Regions from separate parts of the Gordonia sp. Z-3 genome, predicted to be linked through region 1. Evidence: riboswitches for the same ligand, from Rfam matches in the RefSeq annotation. Region 1 holds a riboswitch; the other holds the start of a gene.
The links. A riboswitch is a leader RNA that binds a small molecule or an ion and turns the genes downstream of it on or off. The one in region 1 is predicted to bind cobalamin.

Region 1 (10,539 bases):
ATCGCTGACACCACGAACCAGCCGGCGAAGTTGGTGAGCGGGATACCCTCCACGCCGGGCAGCGCCGGCTGTGGGTAGGCCCAGCGCCAGTGCCCCTGATCCACCATCTGTGGATCGAGGAACACGTCCCATGCGGTCAACGCCCACGCACCGACCAGAGGGGTCACCTCCCGGTGGGCACCGACGAGCTGTCGCGCGGCGGCCAGCGCCGGCCATGCCATCATCGTCCATGCCAATGGCACCAGAGCCGGGACACCGAACACCTGCAGGCCCAGACTGCCTGTGTACTCGTAGGTGCCGAACGGGAAACCGGTGTGCACACCGACGGTTTCGGCCAGCAGACCGCCACCTCCCGCTACCACCACCAGGATCACCGCCGGGCGGGTGCCGCGGCTGGTCACCACATGTGCCACCGCCGCCGCGGTCAGCAACAGCACGCTGGCCGTGGTCAGCGCGCGCGTACCGCCGTCGGTGAAGGGGAACGCTGTCTGGGTGAGGAATGCGCATCCGAACAACACCCACGGCACCGCGACCCGCCGCCGGTCGACGTACGGCGGGGCCAGTGGGGTCGCACGAGATGCGAAGGGGTTCATGATGTTCGTTCACCGTACCGGCCGCCGCTCCGGACGGCCGGGTAATGCGCCGGCTCAGGCCGCACGCCACACGCACCGGGCGACGAGACCGGCAAGCGCATGCCGGGTGACGTCGTCGACCGGTGAGGCGTCGATGAGTTCGGTCGACTGCGCGGCCAACTCCGCGATCCGGTTCTCCACCCGCCGCACCGCACCGGTGTCCCGGAGCACCTCGCACACCTCCCAGACGCCGTCGTGGGTCACCTCGGGGTTGCCCAGATGTTGGTCCAGAACGCGCCGCTGTATGCGGTCGGCGTTCTCCTCGGCCCAGGCGATCAGCAGGGTGCGCTTGCCTTCTCGGATGTCGTCGATCGTCGGTTTGCCGGTGACTGCCGGGTCGCCGAGAACTCCGAGCAGATCGTCGCGCAGCTGAAAGGCCTCGCCGGCCGCGATACCGATTGCGTCGTAGGCGCTGAGCAGATCCGCCGGTGCACCCGCGACGGCGGCGCCGAGTCGCAGGGGGTGCGAGATCGTGTACTTGGCGCTCTTGAACCGGAGGACCAGTTCCGCGCGCGTCGCGGAGGTCACGGCGTGGGTCTGACCGTCGACGTCGAGGAACTGGCCGGCGATGGCTTCGTCACGCATCACCGAAAAGATTCGCCGCACCTGACGCCGAGTGGTCCGGTCGAGGTCGGCGGTGCCCTCGGCGAGGATGTCGTCGGACCAGGTGAGGCACAGATCGCCGGCGAGGACGGCGACCGCCTCACCGTAGGCGTCGGCGTCACCGATCCGGCTGTTGTGCCGGTGTTCGTCGGCGAAGTGGCGGTGCATCGTTGACAGACCGCGGCGCTGGTCACTGTGGTCCATGATGTCGTCGTGGATGAGCGCGGCTAGGTGAAACAGTTCCACGGCCGCGGCGATCTGTGTGGCGCCCGGCGGCAACTCGCCGCGGGTGGCGCCGCGTGCGCCCCACAGGCAGAACGACGCGCGTAGCCGTTTACCGCGATTGCCGGCGCGGGCGAGTACGGCGCTCACCGGGCGGAGGTCGGGATGGACGCCGGTCAGGACCGCGGCGTGGTCGGCCAGCTGTGTCCGGAGCACGCTGCCGACCTGAGCGATATCGCTGTCGGCGAGCTCACGGACCCGCCGATCCAGGTCGGCTGCGTGGCCCGACGCCTGCGGTGCGGACTCGGTGTGGGTGGGGGTCACACCCCTTCTTCGGAGCCGTCGCCGGGGCGGATGTGTCCGCAGGTCGCCGGCGCGTCTTGCTCAGCTCGCCAGCCAGTCGTTGCCGCCGAGCCGGAGCTGCGAGACATCGAGCGAGGGTTCGACACCGCTCTGCGGCGCCAGACCGTGATCTTCCAACACCGCGCGTAGGGTCTCGGCGCTGTCGATGTTGAGAGGGCTCGACACCCACATCGCGTACGGCAGGTTGATGAATCGGTTCTCCCGCACGGCGGCCAAATCCTTGCTCGCCGGGTGGTCCTTGAGCGCGGCGATCTTCTCGTCGACGGTCTGTCCGGGGTAGTCGACGAAGGCGATCAGGTCGGGGTCGGCCGTCGCCAGGCGTTCCCAGCTGACGGTGGTCCAGGTGTCGGCGACATCCTCGGTGGCGTTGCGTGCGCCGGCGGCGTCGATGATGCCCTGCGGGCCGCCGTACGAGCCGGAGGAGAAGATCGTGTCGGTGCCGCTGTCGAACAAGAAGATGGTCGGCTTGTCGGCGGGTTGGGGAGCTGCGCGCAGGGCGTCGAGTCGCGTCGCGACATCGTCGGCCGCCTGCGCCCCGACGTCGGCATTGCCGGTGATGGTGCCGATGTTGCGGAGGTCGGTGTCGAGCGCGACCCACGGATCCATGGTCCCGCGGGTCTTCTCACCGGCAACCTGTCGGCAGGCCTCGGACAGCTGGTACACGTCGATGTCGTGCTGCGCGAGGATCTCCGGGGTGATTCCGCGGGACTCGCTCATGCCGTAGTTGTAACCGGCGTAGAGGACCTCCGGGCGGGCACCGACGATGTTCTCCAGGGTGGGTTGATCGGGGGAGACCTGATGGAGGTCGTCGACCTGCGGTCCGTAGGCCAGCCGCAGCACCTCGGAGTCGCGGGCCATCGAGCTGACGGCCACGATCTGGTCGTGCGCGCCGGCGGCCAAGGCGATCGCGATCATGCCGCCGTCATTGACGAACAGTCGCTGCACGGGCTGGGGGTAGGTGACGTCGGCGCCGCAGTTGGTGACGGTGACGTGGTCGCCGGCGACGGCATCGGCATCGGTGGAGTCCGTCGTGCCGCAGGCTGTGGTGAGACCCAGAATTGCTGCGGCGGCAGCGATCCCGATGGTGACGGGACGCAAGGTGGGCATCATGTGAGTGTCCTTCCAGGAGGGGGCGACGGCGTGGCGTCGGTGAGCAGCAGGTGTGGCCTGCCGGTGCGGGGGTGAGTGATGATGTCGCCGTCGACGGCGAAGACGTCACGGAGAACGCGGTTGTCGAGAACCTCGACCGGCGGGCCGTGGGTCACGAGGCGACCGTCGGCGATGACGGCAACGCTGTCGAAATGTCGCAGGACGAGGTCGAGGTCGTGCATCGCGGCGACGATGGTGCGGTCGAGCTTGTCGAGGATGCGCATCAGCCGGAGTCGCCAGGCGGCATCGAGATGATTGGTGGGTTCGTCCAGGACCAGCATCGGGGTCTGCTGCGCCAACGCGCGGGCGAGGACGACCCGGTGGCGTTCACCCCCGGACAGCGCGATGCAGGAACGTCCGCCGGCGTCGCCGAGCCCCACCATCTCCAGAGCGTCGGCGACGATCTCGCGTTCGGCGTCCGCGCCGGCGGCCCACGGGTTGCGGTGCGGGGTGCGCCCGAGGCCGACCGCTTCGGCCACTGTCAACTCCGCCGACGGCTGCTCCTCCTGCGCGACGACGGCGACCGTCCGTGCGCGCTGTCGCGCGCGCATCGCATGCAGATCGGCACCGCCGACGTACACGGCGCCTGTTGCTGGTGACTCGAGGCCGGCCAGCACCCGCAGCAGCGTCGTCTTGCCGGCGCCGTTGGGCCCCACCAGCGCCATCCGGGTACCGGCGGGGATCGTCACATCGACGCCGGCGACAATGGTTCGCGATCCGCGGCGACACGCGACACCGTTGGCCCGGAGGTCGGCGACGTAGGACGCGGCGTCGGTGCGCACGCTCATTCGGTGGGTCCGAACGTGTAGCGCCGACGACCCATCAAGAACAGGAAGATAGGTGCGCCGATCAGGCCGGTGACGATGCCCAACGGCATCTCCCGCGGCGCCGCGGCGACGCGCGAGAACACATCCACCCACTCGAGGAACAACGCTCCACCGCAGACCGCGACCGGCAGCATCGCCCGGTGGGTCGCACCGACCACCAGGCGGGCGGCGTGCGGAATGATCAGGCCGACGAAGCCGATACCGCCGGCCACCGCGACGAGTACGCCGACCAGAACCCCCTGCACCGCGAACAGCGCGGTGCGCAGCGCAGCCACTGGCACGCCGAGCGAAGACGCGGTGTCGTTGCCGGCGGCGTAGGCGTCGAGCCAGGCGTGGATCACCACCATGCCGAGCAGGGTGGCCAACACGACGACGCCGGCCAACTGCACCTTCGCCCAAGTGGCACCCGCGACGCTGCCCAGCATCCAGAACATGACGCTCTCGGCGGCCTGCGGGTCGCCGGCGGTGAACACCATCAGCGACGACAGCGCCATGAACGCAGACGAGAGCACCACTCCGGACAGAATCAGTCGAATCGCGGTGAGACCGCCCTGCACGCGGGCCACCAGATAGACCGTGACAGTGGCAGCGAGTGCGCCGAGCAGGGCGCCGCCGGACAGCGCCCACAAGCCAAGTGCCGAGAGTGTTCCCATCGTCATCACCGACGTGGCGCCCACCGCCGCACCGGCCGACACCCCGAGCAGGTAGGGCTCGGCGAGGGGGTTACGCACCAGCGCCTGCATCAGTGCGCCCGCCAACGCCAGACCGGCACCGACGATGGCGGCCAGCACCGACCGAGGCAACCGCAGGTCCCAGATGATGACCGAGTACGCGGTGTCGGTGGTGTCGCCGGTCAGCCTCCCCAGGACGGTGTCCCACACGTCGGCGACGGGAATGTGTTCGGAACCGAATGCGACCGACGTGACGATGCTGACGGCGGTAAGTGCCGCCAATGCCACGGCCAGCGGGGCGGGCGACAACCGGCGTGCCGACAGATCGGGTGGGGTCGCCGCGCGGGCGGTCACCACCGTGACCGAGGTGTCGTCTCGTACATGGGAGGGTTATGACGGTGAGCGTTGTGCACGGCTACCTCGTGATGTCGGGGGATCTGTGCGCGAGATACCCGGTGGACTCATACGAGAACGGCAGGTAGTCGGACTCGGGATCGACGAAGCTCGTCTTCCCACACCGTTGCGCGCCAGTCCCGGATTCTCACCGGGTTCCCTGACATCCGCATACCGCGGATGGGCACCGTTCTCTGCGTGCAGGCTATCAAGCCGGATTTGTCGGCTACTGCCCAGCTATCCGGTTGGTGCGGCGTTCGGTACCTCGGTCCTCGTCACGAAGGGTCGTCCAGCACGCCCGCCACCAGGTGCATTGCCGCCACTGTGGACAGCATCCGCACATTGGCGCGATCACCGGGGAAATATCGCGTCCAGGTCGCGGTGGGCCGGCCGGACACGGCCACCCCGAAGCACACCGTGCCCACCGGCTTGATGTCCGTACCACCACCGGGTCCGGCGATCCCGGTGGTGGAGACCGCGACATCGGCGCCGAGCCGGTCGGCGGCGCCGTCGGCCATCGCGGCCGCCACCTGCTCGCTGACCGCACCGTGCTCGGCGATCATCGCCGCCGGCACGCCGAGCTGTCCGGACTTGACCTCGTTGGCGTAGGCGACCACACCGCCCACCAGATAGGCCGACGACCCGGCGCGATCGGTGAGCCGGGCCGCGACCATGCCGCCGGTGCAGGATTCGGCCGTCGCGATCGTCCGACCGGACAACGCGGCCACGACCTGGTCGTCGATGGTCGATCCATCGGTGGAAAAAACCTGCTTCCCATGGTGTTCGGCGATCAGCGCGGCCAGTTCGGCGTAGGCGGGTGCCGCCTCGGCGACGAAGCGTGTCACCATCTCCAGTTCACCGTGCCGAAGGCAGGTGGTGACCTCCAGATCGCCGACACCGCTGATCGTGTCGTCGGCCAAGCGCAACGTCTCGGCGAGATCGGCCTCCGACAGCCCATAGGCACGGATCACCTCCTGGCGGTGATCGATCCGGGCCGCCAACGCATCGCGGACAGGTGGTGTGTCGAGCGCGGTCGGCCACATCGCCTGCAGTTCACGCGGCGGTCCGGGCAGCACCAGAATCGTCGGCATGCCGGCCCCGTCGACCGGGATCGCCACACCGGGTGCCGTACCGGTGGGTGGAATCGGTACGGCACCGTCGGGAACCAGTGCCTGCTTGCGGATTCCGGCGCGCAGGGGTGCGCTGTCCGGTTGGGCGTTGCGGCGCTTCATCCAGCGGTCGATGATCGCGGTGATGTGTGCCTCGAGTTCGGCGTCGAGATTCAGGGCGCGTCCGCAGAAGTCGGCGACGGTCGCGACGGTGAGGTCGTCGGCGGTCGGGCCGAGCCCACCGGTCGTCACGATGAGGTCGACGTCGTCGGCGGCCAGGAAACGCAATTGCGCGAGCAGGTCGGCGGGCCGGTCACCGCAGACGGTGATGTGGGCGACGTCGACCCCCATCGTCAGGAGGCGATCGGCCACCCACGGCCCGTTCTGATCGGCCACCCGCCCCGACAACACCTCGGTCCCGGTCACCACGATGCCCGCACGCACACTCACCCGGCCGAGTCTATCGACGGCCGACGGTCGCGGTGTCGGAGTCAGGACAGACCGCGGGCCGCCAGTGCCTCCAGCACGGTGAGTGGCGCACGGTAGGGCTCATCGTCGCGTGGCCAGTGCACGATGACATCGGAGAATCCGAGGTCCGCGGCACGCCCGACCATGTCGTCGAACAGGTGCACACTTTCCAGCGCATTGCGCGGGGAGGCGTCGAGGCTGAGATACCGAGGGAAGTCGGCGCGTGCGCGTTGGGCGAGCGCCTCGTCGAGCACACGACACATCCGTGCCACGCCGCCGAACCACTCGTCGAGCGAAGATGCCGATGTACCGGTGGTGATCCAGCCGTCACCACGCTCGGCGGCGAACCGCACATTGCGGGGCCCGTTGCCCGCCAACAACAGTGGCACCCGCTCACGCACGCTGCCGCCGACCAACCGCATGTCGCGCGCCCGGTAGAACTCGCCGTCGGCGGTCACGTGGTCGTCGCGCAGAGTTTGATCGAGCAGATCGGTGAACTCGTGGAAGCGGTTCACGCGCCGCCCGACGGTGACCTCGGGTTGCCCGAGCAGTGTGTCGTCGGGGGTACCACCGACACCGAGGCCGAGCAGGAACCTGTCGTCGGAGATGTCGGCGAGTGTCTGGACCTCACGAGAAAACGCCACGGGATGCCGGAAGTTGGGCGACACCACGAAAGCGCCGAGGCCGATGCGCTCGGTGACCGTGGCCGCGGCGGTCAGCGTGGGAATGCAGGAGAACCACTGTGCATCCGGAAGTCCGCCCCAGACCAGGTGATCGTAGGTCCAGGCGTGGTCGAAGCCCATCTGTTCGGCACGCTGCCACAGCGGTCGGGTCGACGTCCACGGCTGGTCGGGCAGGATGCAGATTCCGTAGCGCATGAACTGACCGTACCGAGTGAGTGTGGTGTGGGACCGAATTCAGCCCGGCACCACGACCGCCCGTCCGCGCAGGTCGTTGGCGGCGAGCTTGCGGTAGGCGTCGAGGCCGTCGTCGAGGGCGAACTTCTCCACGGACACGTCGAGCACTCCATCGCGCGCCAACTCGAGTACCTCCATCAGTTCGCTGCGTGAACCCCAGTAGGGCGCGCGTACCGATACTTCGTAGGGCTGGGTGAACATGCCGACCTTGGCGGTGGCGGCGCCGTCACCGAGGCCGACGATGACGACATCACCCATGGTGCCTACCACACCCATCGCGATGTCGAGGGTTGGTTGAAAGCCGACGAAGTCGAAAACCGCCGTCGCCCCGTCCTTGCCGGTGATCGCGCGGACGTTGTCGACGGCATCGTCGTTGCTCAGGACGGCCTCGTGGGCACCGACCTCCTTGGCAAAGGACAGCTTGTCCTCGGTCACGTCGAGCGCGATGATCCGGGACGGGGTCAGGTGACGCAGCAACTGGATGGCGACGTGCCCGAGTCCGCCGGCGCCGATCACCACGGCGGTGGTACCGCCGACGAGCTTGGGCAGCGACGCCTTGATCGCGTGGTACGGGGTGAGTCCGGCGTCGGTGAGAGGTGCGGTGCGCACCGGGTCGAGATCGCCGATGGGCACCAGATGGCGCGGGTCGTCGACGAGCATGTACTCGGCCATCGCACCGTCGACGCCCAGGCCGGGTGGGGTGATCGACAGCTCGGCTGCGCGACTGCAATAGTTTTCCATCCCACGCGAACAGAAGTGGCACACTCCGCATCCCCACGGTCCGTATACCGCCACCGCGGTCCCCTCCGAGACGTTGTCCACGCCGGTGCCGGTCTCCGCGACCACACCGACGCCCTCGTGTCCTAGCGTCATCGGTAGCGGATAAGGAAAACCGTCGGCCGGCATGTTTAACACGAAGTCGTCGGAATGGCAGGCGCCGGCGGCCGACACCTTCAGCAGTACTTGGCCCGGACCTGGCGCGGGTTTGTCGACCTCGCGGAGTTCGGGTTCGGTGCCGGGCTTGACGATTTGGATGGCCTTCATACGTTCACACCTTTCGTATGCGGGTTCACCCAAGGTGTTCCCCGGTGACCGGCGACCGAAACGTGGCTGTCAGGTCTGCGGGTATCCGGCGAGCATGAGTGCCGACACTGCGCTGAGTGCCTCGCCCCATTCCCTCGTCATCGCCGGCGTCCACGCGTCACCGCCGATCTCGGTCATCGCCGCGATCATGCATTCGCCGACCGCCTCGTACATCGGTGCGGTGACACCCATCGCGGCGTGCCGCTGTCCGAGGGACTCGAGGTTGGTGGTCAACCACTCGCCGTCATCGAGGTTGTCGATTACCGACACAATGGCGGTGCGCAGCATCGCCGCCTGAACCTTGTTGTCGCGCTGAAACATCGGCTCGACGTCGGGATACCTCTCGAACAGGATTTCGTAGAACCGCACGGTCAGGCCGTCGTCGGGGAGGTCCACCGACGCCAGGCTTTCTTCGAGAATCTGCTTGTCCATCACACGGTGCTCCAGATCATGGGTCAGGAATGAGCGGAGGCCAGGGCTGCGAGATGGTTGTGCGCCCACTGCACGGCGCTGACTCCGGGGGCGACCACGAAGGCCGCGTAGTTGGTGTGCACGCCGGACTGCAGAAACCTGTTGAACACGGTGATCTGCTGGCGGGCACGCTGATTGCTCACCTCACGGCCGACCGCGCCGATGCCACCCTGGGCGAGCAGTTCGTCGAGGATGGCGCCGGCCTCGGCTTGATACTGACCCATCTGACTCGGGGTGGGGTCGCTGGTCTCGGCGAGATACCCGACGATCCGGGTCACGTAATAGTCGCGCGGCGTGTTGCAGTACAGGTCCCGTGGCGCGCAGATGCTGTAGGTGCGTGGGCTCAGGTAGCCCATACCGGACAACCGCGGTCCGCCGCTGCCCTGGCCGGTCAGTCGTGGGCCCACCAGGTTGTCCCGATGGGAGCGGCGGGGATCGGAGATGAGAACCACCCCGGCCACCTGCTCTGGCCGGATCGCGCCACGGCCGGTGCCGATCTCGGCGGCCACGTCCCCGGCCGCGTCGGCGCCCTGACTATAGCCGGTGATCGCCAACCTGGTGCCGGGACAGCGGCGCACCATGGCACGGGCCAAGCCGGTCGTGTTGGCCACCGCCTGCGCCTTGGATCGGCCGTAGATGGCTGTCTCCCAAGGGAAGGCGGTCGCGCTGTAGCCGACATAGTGAACCAGCGTCCGGGGTCCGAGATCGCTGGTGATCTCACGCAGAATCCCGGGGGCGGCGGCGTCGGCCCAGGTGCCCGGAATGGCCAGGACGTACAGGCCAGGACATTTCGCGTGATGTGACGGAACCGCCGCCGCAGTGGCCGGCACGACGAATCCGGCCACCACGACGACAAGCACCACGAACCAGCCGCGCACGGTCATCGTGCTTCCCCCGACTTTCGTTGGTGTACAGCGGTACCGGCCTCAGTTGTAGCGCGGGTTGTTGGCCACCGGGATGGTGATGTTGATCGGCATCCGCAGCTCGGACATGTAGAACAGCACGAACTGGCGCAGGAACTCGTCGAAGAGCCAGTACGCTTCCTTCGGCATGCCCACCTGGAGCAGTCCTTCGCGAACGAGAACGTAGGGCCCCCAGGCTGTCTCGAGTAGAGGGCTCCACACCGGCTCACGCGGGATCTCGAGCCAGTTGGCGATCTTGTCACCCAACATGAACCGGGTGAGCGCACCCAGCACGCCGCGCGACAACAGGCTCAGGTCGAGGTTCATGCCGAGATCGAGCAGAATGTCGGCGAGCTTCTTGCCCTCCGGGGTGGGGGCGAGGATCGGGTCCAACACCTGCCGGGCCTGCGCATCTGCCTGGTTCCAGGAGTTCGGGATGTACTGGTCCTGGACGCCGAGCATGTGTGCGGTGATCTGCCACGAGTGCAGGAAGCCGTCCGATTCGTCGGCGGCGATCGGCACGTTCCACCGTTCCAGCATGCGCATGACGGTGGTGGGCAGGCTGTGCCAGGTGACCATGATGTCGGCCTGGCTGATCGGGATCTTCTCCTGCGCCGAGTGGTTCCACCAGGGCGACTGCGGCAGCAGAGTGCGCACCGATGCGTGGGCCAGTCGGGTCTTGAGGCAGGTGACGATCATCTCGCCGTCGGGTCGATAAGCGTTGAGCGA
Region 2 (10,539 bases), on a different contig from region 1:
CACCGCGCTGGATCGGGTCAATCACGCCGATCGCAACGTGATCGCCGACTTCCACCACGGTTTCGGAGGGGACATCGATGCGGCACTGGCCGATTCGGCGGTCACGGTCTCGGGGACCTGGTCCACCGCCCGGGTCTCCCACGCTCAGCTCGAGACACACGGCAGCATCGGTTGGCTCGACGACGACGGTCGGCTGGTCATCCGGACCAGCACCCAGGTGCCGTTCCTGGTCCGCGACGAACTCGCGCACATCCTCGATCTCGCGCCGGAGCGGATCCGCGTCTTCAGCGCCCGCGTCGGCGGCGGATTCGGCGGCAAACAGGAACTGCTGACCGAGGACCTGGTGGCGTTGGCGGTGCTACGGACGGGCCGTCCGTGTGCCTATGAGATGAGCCGCAGCGACGAGATGACGCGCACCACCTATCGCCATCCGTTCCGGGTCGCCGTGGATCTCGGCGCCGACACCGACGGCGTGTTGACCGCACTGAAGATCGACGTGCTGTCGGACACCGGCGCCTACGGCAACCACGCGATCGGCGTGATGTTCCACGCCTGCGCCGAGTCGATCTCGGTGTACAACTGTCCGATCAAACGGGTCGACGCGGAGGTCGTCTACACGAACAATCCGCCGTCCGGCGCCTTCCGCGGTTACGGTCTGGGGCAGGTCATCTTCGCGATCGAGTCCGCGCTCGACGAGCTGGCCATCGAACTCGGCATCGACCCGTTCGACATCCGACGAATCAATGCAGTCCGCGACGGCGACCCGCTGCTGGCCGCCCACGCCGAGCCCGAACCCGATCTCGTCTACGGCAGCTATGGCCTCGACCAGTGCCTCGACCTGGCGCAGGCGGCACTCGATCGCGGCAACGGCGTCGAGCCGCCGGCCGGTCCGCACTGGCGGGTAGGTGAGGGAATGGCGCTCGCGGCTATCGCCACCATGGCCCCACGCGGGCACATCTCCCGAGTGCAGGTGGCCGTCGACCGGCACGGCGACTATCACGTCGGCATCGGGACGGCCGAATTCGGCAACGGCACCACCACGGTGCACACCCAGATCGTGGCCGCCACCCTGCAGACCGTCCCCGAGCGGATTCGGTTGCGACACGGCGACACTGACGCCGCCGACTACGACACCGGAGCTTTCGCCTCCGCCGGCACGACGGTGGCCGGCAAAGCACTGCACCGGGCGTGTACCAGTCTGCGGGAGAACCTGATCGGCGCTGCCGCCACCGTGGCCGACGCCGAACCCGACCGCGTGGTGCTCACCTCCGACGGCGCGCTGGTGGGTGACCGGATGGTCTCGTTCGACGAGATGATCGATGTCCTCGATCCGGCCGCGGACCAGGTGACCGCCGACGGCGAGGAGACCGGGGACGTACGGTCGATTGCCTTCAACGTTCAGGCTTTTCGGGTCGCCGTCGACGTCCGGACCGGGGTGGTGCGCATCCTGCAGTCGATCCAGTCGGCCGACGCCGGTACGGTGATGAACCCGCAACAGTGTCGCGGGCAGGTCGAGGGCGGCGTGGCCCAAGCCATCGGATCGACGCTCTACGAGGAGATCATGCTCGCCGACGGGGTCCCGCTGACGGGTGTGTTCCGCACCTATCGGGTGCCGCAGATGGCCGATGTGCCGGTCACCGAGGTGTACTTCGCCGAGACGTCCGACGAGTTGGGTCCGTTCGGGGCGAAGTCGATGAGCGAGTCCCCGTACAACCCGGTTGCCCCGGCTATGGCCAATGCGATCCGACGTGCGATCGGTGTGCGGCCCTGCGAACAGCCGATGTCACGCGACCGGGTGTGGCGCCTGATCGACCGTGAGGTGGGTGGCACTGGTCGGCACGCGTAGCGGCGAGGACGGCACCACGCGTAAACGGGTGTCGAGAACCCGCAAGAACATCGTCGGCAACCTCGCGCTGTTCGGGCCGGCGTTCGTCGCCGCGATCGCCTACGTCGATCCCGGCAACGTCGCGGCCAACATCACCGCGGGCGCCCGCTACGGTTTCCTGCTGGTCTGGGTTCTGGTGCTGGCGAACGTGATTGCCATGCTGATCCAGTATCAGTCGGCAAAGCTCGGCATCGTCACCGGCAAGAGCCTGCCCGGGCTGCTGGGTGACCGTCTGAGCACCCGTCCGCGACTGGCGTTCTGGGTTCAGGCAGAAGTGGTGGCCATCGCCACCGACCTGGCCGAGGTGCTCGGTGGCGCCGTCGCCCTCCAGCTGTTGTTCGATCTGCCGCTGGTGCTGGGCGGGGTGATCGTGGGCGCGGTCTCGTTGACCGTGCTGCTCCTACAGAATCCGCGGCAGGAACGCACATTCGAGAAGGTGATACTCGGCCTGTTGGCAATCATTGTGATCGGTTTCCTGGCCGGACTGGTGGTCGATCCACCGCCGGCAAACGAGGTACTCGGTGGGCTCGTCCCGCGGCTGGACGGACCGGAGACCGTGCTGCTGGCAGCCGGTATGTTGGGTGCGACCGTAATGCCACACGCCATCTACGTGCACTCGGCGATGGTCATCGACCGACACGGGGTCACCCGGTCGGCGACGCGCCAACGACAACTGGTGCGGGTCACGCGCTGGGATGTCGTGGTGGCACTGATCGTCGCCGGCGCGGTCAACGTCGCACTGCTGTTGCTGGCCGCACAGAACCTGCGCGGCAAGGAAGGTACCGACACCATCGAGGGCGCCTACGACGCGGTCGCCGACGCCCTCGGATCGGGGATGGCAACCGCCTTCGCCATCGGACTACTGGCCAGTGGACTGGCGTCGACCTCCGTCGGATCGTCTGCCGGCGCGGCGATCATGGGCGGCCTACTGCACAGAGACATCCCACTGTTCATCCGGCGGGTGATCACGGTCATCCCGGCCCTGGTGGTACTGGCTCTCGGCGTCGACCCCACCTGGGCGCTGGTCATCAGTCAGGTGGTGCTGAGTTTCGGCATCCCGTTCGCGGTGATCCCGCTGGGCCGGTTCACCGCTGACCGGTCGTTGATGGGCGAGTTCGCCGACGGATGGCCCCTGCGGCTGACCGCGGGCATCGCGTCGGTGCTGATCGTGCTCCTCAACCTGACGTTGATCGGTTTGGTGGTGACGGGTGCCTGATCAGCCCCTCAGCAACCCCTTGGCCACATGCGTCACCTGGATCTCGTTGCTGCCCGCGTAGATCATCAGCGACTTCGCATCGCGCGCGAGCTGCTCGACCCGGTACTCGGCCATGTAGCCGTTGCCGCCGAACAGCTGTACGGCCTCCATCGCGACGTCGGTCGCCGCCTTCGAGGAGTACAGCTTCATCGCCGAGGCCTCGGCGAGGCTCAGTGGCTTGCCGGCCTGACCGCGTTCGATCGCGCTGAACAACATGTTCTGCACGTTGATCCGGGCCACCTCCATCTCGGCGAGCTTGAGCTGAATGAGCTGGAACTGGCCGATCTCCTGGCCCCAGAGCTTGCGGGTCTTGGCGTAGTCGATGGACAGACGTTGCGCCTCGTTGATGATGCCCAACGAGAGCGCGGCGATGCCGACGCGCTCGGCGGTGAATCCTGCCTTGGCGCCCTCACCGCCGCGGGTGTCGGCGCCGGTGTCCTCGGTTTCGCCGAGCAGACGATCCTTACCCAAGCGCACATTGTCGAAAAACAGTTCACCGGTCGGCGAACTCGTCATACCCATCTTCTTGAACGGCTTGCCCTGGGTGAGACCGGGCATGCCCTTGTCGAGGACGAACGAGAGCACTTTGCGATCGCGCATCGCGGTGTCGCTGCCGTCGTCGAGTTTGGCGAACACGACGATGGTGTCGGCGTAGGGACCGTTGGTGATGAACGTCTTCTGCCCGTTGAGCAGGTAGTCGTCACCGTCGCGGCGAACCGTGGTCTTCATGCCGCCCAGCGCATCCGACCCGGAATCGGGTTCGGTGATCGCCCACGCGCCCACCTTCTCCATCGTGACGAGTTCGGGCAGCCACCGCTTCTTCTGCGCCAGTGTTCCCTTGCCGCGGATCGTCGAGGCGGTCAGCCCCATACTGACGCCCATCGAACCGACCAGTCCGAGGCACACCCCGGCCAGCTCGATGTTGACGATCATGAACATCGACCCGGACATGCCACCGCCGCCACCGCCGCCCGACGGCTTCTCACCGGCCGCCTCTGCCGCGAGCTCCTTCTCCAACGCGTCCTTGGCCATCGCGTCGACACCGAAGGTCGCCAGCAGCTTGCGAGTGATGTCATACGGCGGCAGAACACCGGTCTCGAGTTCGTCGATGTGCGGCTTGATCTCCTTGTCGATGAACGCGCGCAACGCATCCCGCACCATCAGGTCTTCTTCGGACCACTCGAACATCGTCACAACTCCCCACCGCCGCGCCCGCCAGTACGGGCTGAACATGTTCCACTTTCCTGCCAGGTTACTGTGTCAGGCGTCACCCGGGTTGTAAAGGTACGGATTCCGAAATTCGTGTCTTGGGTCCGCTGTCCCGGCCGTCCGAGGCGAGAGTTGTCAGCGGTGATAGATCGTCGCCGGTCGGATCTCGACGCCGAAGAACTCCTCGGGGTCGGTACACAGCAGTGCCTGTGCAACCGGCATCGAGACGACGCACACGTCGGTATCGGCGCCATCGGTGACATACCACCGGTGGATCCGCTCCACGAACCGTGCGACGCTCTCCCCACCATGCGGGCGGGCGACCGGATCGGTGAACCAGGCGGCCAAGTCATCCGGGGTGATCTCGGTCGGCATCCGCCCCGTCCACCGACCGACATCAAGGGATCGGAGAGCTGGTGTCGTCACGGGTTGGATCTGCAACACGTCAGACGACTCGACCACCGCACGCTCGGGACCACCGGCAACACGGCCGGTGCCGATGGTCGCGGTGACCTCCGCGCGGAGTCCGGCCACGTCGCGTCGTCCACGATCGTCCAGAGATGCATCACCGCCGAACCGCACCGATCTGTTGGGGCCGGTGCGGCCGGCGGTGACGATCAGCATCGTCAGGCGTCGACCTGCGCGACGTGGGCGTCGGGGGATTCGTCGGAACCCGATCGCATGAGACGTCCGAGGAGTAGCGCGAAGAGGACGGTCAACACGGTCCACATGATCAGTTGATCGGCAATCGCATACACCCGGTAGTCGCCGATGACATCACCCGGGAAACCGGGGAACGCGATCTGCCCGGTGGCGTCGGACAGCGGGCCGGGCACCTCGTGGAACTCCGGGAGCAGCATGATCGTGACAGAGACCGCGACGAGATACGCGAGAGCCCCGAGCACGCCCGCGACGAGCCCGCCGAGCCGTGGCCGCAGCCACAACGCCAGGACCACCGCGACAACTGCGAACACCACCGACAAAATGGTGATCGTCAGGAATGCCGCGCTGCGCGCACCGATCGTGTCGTCGTCGCCCACCGCCGGCGGGTTGGCCGGATAGGCGAAGAACGGCACGGCGAACACCGCGACGAACCCGATCGCGCCCAGCGCCACGGCGGCCATCCGCGGGTCCGTGGCCGGGTGACGACGGCCGAGGTAGGCCCACAGCACGGTGAACGCGACCGCGAAGAACGCGCCCATGCAGACCGCGAACACAATGGTTCCGATCCCGGCACCCACGTTCTCCTGGATCGAGCGCGAGAAGATCTCGCCGTGCTCGTGGCCACCGTGCTCACCGGCGAGCATTTCCTCGGCGTGGGAGCGTCCCTCTTCGTAGTCGATCGCCTCGACCACCAGGGGTTCGATGAACAGCCGCGCGAAGATGAACGCGACGATGCCGGCGACCAGGCCCGAGAGCAGGCCTGCGCCGATGAATTTCTTCTCCATGTTCGGTTGTCTCCTACCAGTGGCGATCAGTGGCAAGGGAAACCGAGGAAGTGCCTGGCGTCGTGCACGAATTCGTGCACGTGGGTGTCGGAACCGAAGACGCTCACCGCGCCCTGGTCGTACCCGAGGAAGTAATAGGCCAGCCCGGCGAGCAGCACGGTGAGGCTGAGCCACAGCGCCGCGCTGGCCGCGGAGACATTGGGTACCGCAAGGCTCGGCGCGGCCACTGCGCGGGCCGATGATGAGTGCGTGGAGGCGGTCATGGTGGTCCTTTCTGGGATTGCGCGTCCCATCCGTTGGCGAACACACACCAGGCGGCATTCTGGCTCTCCCGCCGCCGATGGGCTCGGTGGCCGTACTGCGACGGGATCACAGCGGCGCGACCGCTCCGGACTCTCACCGGATTCCCCGCGCACTGGTGTGTGATGACTGTACTACCGGCGTTGTCGGACGTGTGGTGGATGATGGCAGAGTGCCCCGCAAGACGTCCGTACTCGACCGCTTCACCGCCCCCACCCGGCGGTGGTTCGACGGCGCGTTCGAGGAACCGACCGCGGCGCAGACCGGCGCGTGGGCCTCCATCGCCGACGGCAACAACACCCTGGTCATCGCGCCCACCGGCTCCGGCAAGACACTGTCGGCATTCCTGTGGGCGCTGGATCGCCTCGCCGCCCGACCCGACCGGAAGCGCGGGACACGTGTCGTCTACATCTCCCCCCTCAAAGCGCTCGCGGTCGATGTCGAACGCAATCTGCGCGCTCCACTGACCGGCATCACCCGGGCGGCGCAGGAACTCGGTGAGCCCGAACCGGCGATCACCGTCGGGGTGCGCTCGGGCGACACCCCCGCCGCCGAGCGCCGGGCCCTGGTCAAAACTCCGCCGGACATCCTGATCACCACCCCCGAATCGCTCTTTCTGATGCTCACCTCGGCCGCCCGCGAGACACTCACCGACGTCGAGGTGGTGATCGTCGACGAGGTGCACGCCGTCGCGGCCACCAAGCGCGGTACCCATCTCGCGCTCTCCCTCGAGCGGCTCGACGAACTGCTCGACCGGCCGGCTCAGCGCATCGGACTGTCGGCGACGGTCCGTCCACCCGAGGTCGTGGCGGAGTTCCTCAGCGGCAGCGCTCCGTGCACGGTGGTCCGTCCCAAGGCGGCCAAGACCTTCGATCTGCGGGTCGACGTGCCCGTCGAGGACATGGCCAACATCCCGCCACCACCGGACACACCTGCCGGCGAAGACCTCGACGACGCGTTCTCCCCCACCGCCGGGTCGCTGTGGCCCTACGTGGAGTCGTCCATCGTGGACCTCATCGAGAAGAACCGCGCGACCATCGTGTTCGCCAATTCGCGGCGACTGGCCGAGCGGCTCACCGCCCGCCTCAACGAGATCCACGCCGAGCGCACCGGAAATGTGCCGAATCCGTCCGCCAACCCCACCGTCGCCGGCGGTGCTCCCGCGTACATCATGGCCAGCGGCGCCAGCGGTGGCGCCGCCCCGATCCTGGCCCGCGCGCATCACGGTTCGGTCAGCAAGGAACAGCGCGCCGAGATCGAGGACGACCTCAAGGCCGGACGCCTGCCGTGCGTGGTGGCGACCAGCTCGCTGGAACTCGGCATCGACATGGGCGCGGTGGACCTCGTGGTGCAGGTCGAAGCCCCGCCGTCGGTGGCCGGCGGACTCCAGCGCATCGGCCGCGCGGGCCATCAGGTGGGTGAGATCTCGCAGGGGGTGCTCTACCCCAAGCACCGGACCGACCTGATCCATTGCACGGTGACCGTGGAACGGATGCTCGACGGCGCCATCGAGGCACTACGGGTACCGCAGAATCCCCTCGACATCCTCGCCCAGCAGACCATCGCGGCCGCCGCGGTCGACGACCTCGACGTGGACGAATGGTACGACCTCGTCCGCCGCGCCGCGCCCTACCGCGAGCTCGGCCGCCAGGTGTACGAGGCGACCCTCGACCTGATCTCCGGACGCTTTCCCTCCGACGAGTTCGCCGAACTACGGCCCCGCGTCACCTGGGACCGGGATGCCGGGACACTCGTCGGACGCCGCGGGGCGCAGCGATTGGCGGTCACCTCCGGCGGGTCGATCCCCGATCGCGGACTGTTCGGCGTGTTCATGGTCGGCGAGAAGTCGACCCGCGTCGGCGAACTCGATGAGGAGATGGTCTACGAGTCGCGCGTCGGGGATGTCTTCGCGCTCGGTGCCACGAGTTGGCGCATCGAGGACATCACCCACGACCGGGTGCTGGTGTCACCGGCCTACGGCCAGCCCGGCCGGTTGCCGTTCTGGATCGGCGACACGATCGGTCGCCCCGCCGAACTCGGTGCGGCGATCGGCAAGTTCACCGGGGCGGTGGCCGATCCCGACACATTGGCCGAACACGCGCACCGGCTCGGGCTCACCGACAATGCCCGACAGAACCTCGCCGCCCTCGTCGCCGAACAGCAGGAGGCCACCGGCCACCTGCCCACCGACCGCACATTGGTGGTGGAACGTTTCCGCGACGAACTCGGCGATTGGCGCCTGATTCTGCACTCGCCCTACGGATTGCGCGTGCACGCACCGTGGGCCAGTGCGATCTCGGCACGATTGTTGCAGACACTCGGCCTCGAAGGCGCCACCACGGCCTCCGACGACGGCATCATCGTGCGGCTGCCCGACACCGACGACGACCCGCCGGGCGCGTCGGTCTTCGTCCTCGATCCCGATGAGATCGAGCAGTGGGTCACCGACGCTCTCGCCGACTCGTCGATGTTCGCCTCCCGATTCCGCGAATGTGCAGCGCGTGCCCTGTTGCTACCCAAACGCGACCCCGGCCGTCGCGCCCCACTCTGGCAGCAGCGTCAGCGCAGCGCACAATTGCTCTCCGTCGCTTCACAATTCCCCGACTTCCCGATCATCCTGGAGACGGTGCGAGAGTGTCTGCAGGACGTCTACGACCTTCCTGCGCTCACCGACCTGCTCACCCGAATCCGCCAGCGGCGGGTCCGAGTCGTCGAGACCGAGACCGCAAGCCCCTCCCCGTTCGCCGCATCGATGCTGTTCGGCTACATCGGGGCGTTCCTCTACGCCGACGACGCACCGCTGGCCGAACGCCGGGCCGCCGCGCTCTCGTTGGACACCAGCCTGCTCGCGCAACTGCTCGGCCGCGTCGACTTGCGCGAGCTGCTCGATCCCGGCGTGATCGCCGAGGTGACCGCACGCCTGCAGCGCACCGTTGCCGAGCGTCAGGCCCGAGATGCCGAGGACATCGTCGACCTGTTGCGCTGGCTCGGTCCTCTCGACACCGCTGACGTCGATGCACGCTATCGCGGCGAAACACCCGCGATCGATCAGCTGACCGAGTTGCACCGATCCGGCCAGATCATCTCGATCACCCATCGTGGCCGAGCGCTGTGGGCGTCGATCGACGACACCGCCCGATTGCGTGACGGTCTCGGCGTTCCGGCCCCGCTGGGCATTCCGGCGGCCTTCCTGCAACCGGTGGGTGATCCGGTGGGGGATCTGGTGAGCCGATATGCACGGACGCACGGCCCGTTCACCGTCACCGAGGCCGCCGATGCACTGGGCATGGCGGTCGGGGTCGTCCGCGACACTCTCGTCCGGCTGGCCGCCGACCGTCGGGTCATCGAGGGGGATTTTCTCCCTGAGGCCCAGGAGACAGAGCAGGGCACGCAAACCCGGACCGGCGCACCGCACGCGACCCAGTGGTGCCATGCCGATGTGCTCGGTCAGATCCGTCGCGGTTCTCTGGCGGCGAGCCGCGCCGAGGTCGCGCCGGTCGACCACGAGACCCTCACCCGCTTCACCGCGTCCTGGCAGCATGTCACCCCTGAGGAACAACTCCGCGGCGTCGACGGGGTGGCGACGGTGATCGACCAGTTGGCCGGCTACCCGCTGCCCGCCTCGGCGTGGGAATCGGTGGTCCTACCCGCCCGCGTCACCGACTACAGTCCGGCGATGCTCGACGAATTGCTCAGCTCCGGCGAGGTGATCTGGTCCGGGCACGGCCGTATCGGTGGGTCGGACGGCTGGATCGCCCTGCATCCGGTGGATGTCGCACCGCTCACGTTGGCTCCCGCCGACGAGATCGACACCACCGGAGTGCACGACCGACTCACCGCCGCACTGGCCCCCGGCGGCGCGCTACGGTTCGGCAAGCTCGCCGAGTCGGTGTCCTCCGACGGCACCGTGTCCGCCGCCGACATCGAGGCCGCCCTCTGGGATCTGGTGTGGGCAGGTCAGGTGAGCAATGACTCGTTCGCTCCGGTGCGCGCGATGTTGGCACCGCGGCGCACCTCGTCGTCGCCGCGATCGGCACCGGCCCACCGGGCCCGTGGACGCGCGCCGCGACTTCGGGCGCAGCGGCTGTCCACCCGCTATCTCACCGAACACGGTGCCGGCCAGAGTGTCCCGCCCACCGCCGGTGGCCGCTGGGTGGTTCCCGACCGTATCACCACCGACCCGACGGTGGCCACGCAGGCGCTGTGCGATCAGCTGCTCGCGCGCTATGGGGTCATCACGCGCGGAAGTGTCACCAACGAAGACATTGTCGGCGGGTTCTACCGGATCTACAAGGCCCTCACCGTGTTCGAGGACAACGGTCAGGTCCGGCGCGGCTACTTCGTCGACGGCCTGGGTGGTGCGCAGTTCGCTTCGACCGCAACCATCGACGAATTGCGTCGCCACGCCCTCGACGATCGGCGCACCCCACCGGCGATCGTGC

Region 2: linked by a shared signal. The riboswitch ahead of VX037_RS10040 (CbtB domain-containing protein) and the one ahead of VX037_RS20030 (FecCD family ABC transporter permease) in region 1 are both predicted to bind cobalamin.

Annotation. Positions count from the first base shown of each region.
Region 1 is NZ_JAZARS010000019.1:76,584-87,122, reverse strand. It holds gene VX037_RS20050 (carotenoid biosynthesis protein) at 1-593, opposite strand, end outside; gene VX037_RS20045 (polyprenyl synthetase family protein) at 648-1,781, opposite strand; gene VX037_RS20040 (ABC transporter substrate-binding protein) at 1,842-2,930, opposite strand; gene VX037_RS20035 (ABC transporter ATP-binding protein) at 2,927-3,757, opposite strand; gene VX037_RS20030 (FecCD family ABC transporter permease) at 3,754-4,791, opposite strand; cobalamin riboswitch at 4,924-5,067, opposite strand; gene VX037_RS20025 (competence/damage-inducible protein A) at 5,136-6,419, opposite strand; gene VX037_RS20020 (LLM class flavin-dependent oxidoreductase) at 6,461-7,315, opposite strand; gene VX037_RS20015 (NAD(P)-dependent alcohol dehydrogenase) at 7,355-8,398, opposite strand; gene VX037_RS20010 (globin domain-containing protein) at 8,468-8,869, opposite strand; gene VX037_RS20005 (cutinase family protein) at 8,893-9,792, opposite strand; gene VX037_RS20000 (oxygenase MpaB family protein) at 9,835-10,539, opposite strand, start outside.
Region 2 is NZ_JAZARS010000007.1:120,331-130,869, forward strand. It holds gene VX037_RS10015 (molybdopterin-dependent oxidoreductase) at 1-1,846, shown strand, start outside; gene VX037_RS10020 (Nramp family divalent metal transporter) at 1,824-3,101, shown strand; gene VX037_RS10025 (acyl-CoA dehydrogenase family protein) at 3,102-4,328, opposite strand; gene VX037_RS10030 (histidine phosphatase family protein) at 4,485-4,973, opposite strand; gene VX037_RS10035 (CbtA family protein) at 4,976-5,797, opposite strand; gene VX037_RS10040 (CbtB domain-containing protein) at 5,824-6,060, opposite strand; cobalamin riboswitch at 6,093-6,232, opposite strand; gene VX037_RS10045 (ATP-dependent helicase) at 6,270-10,539, shown strand, end outside.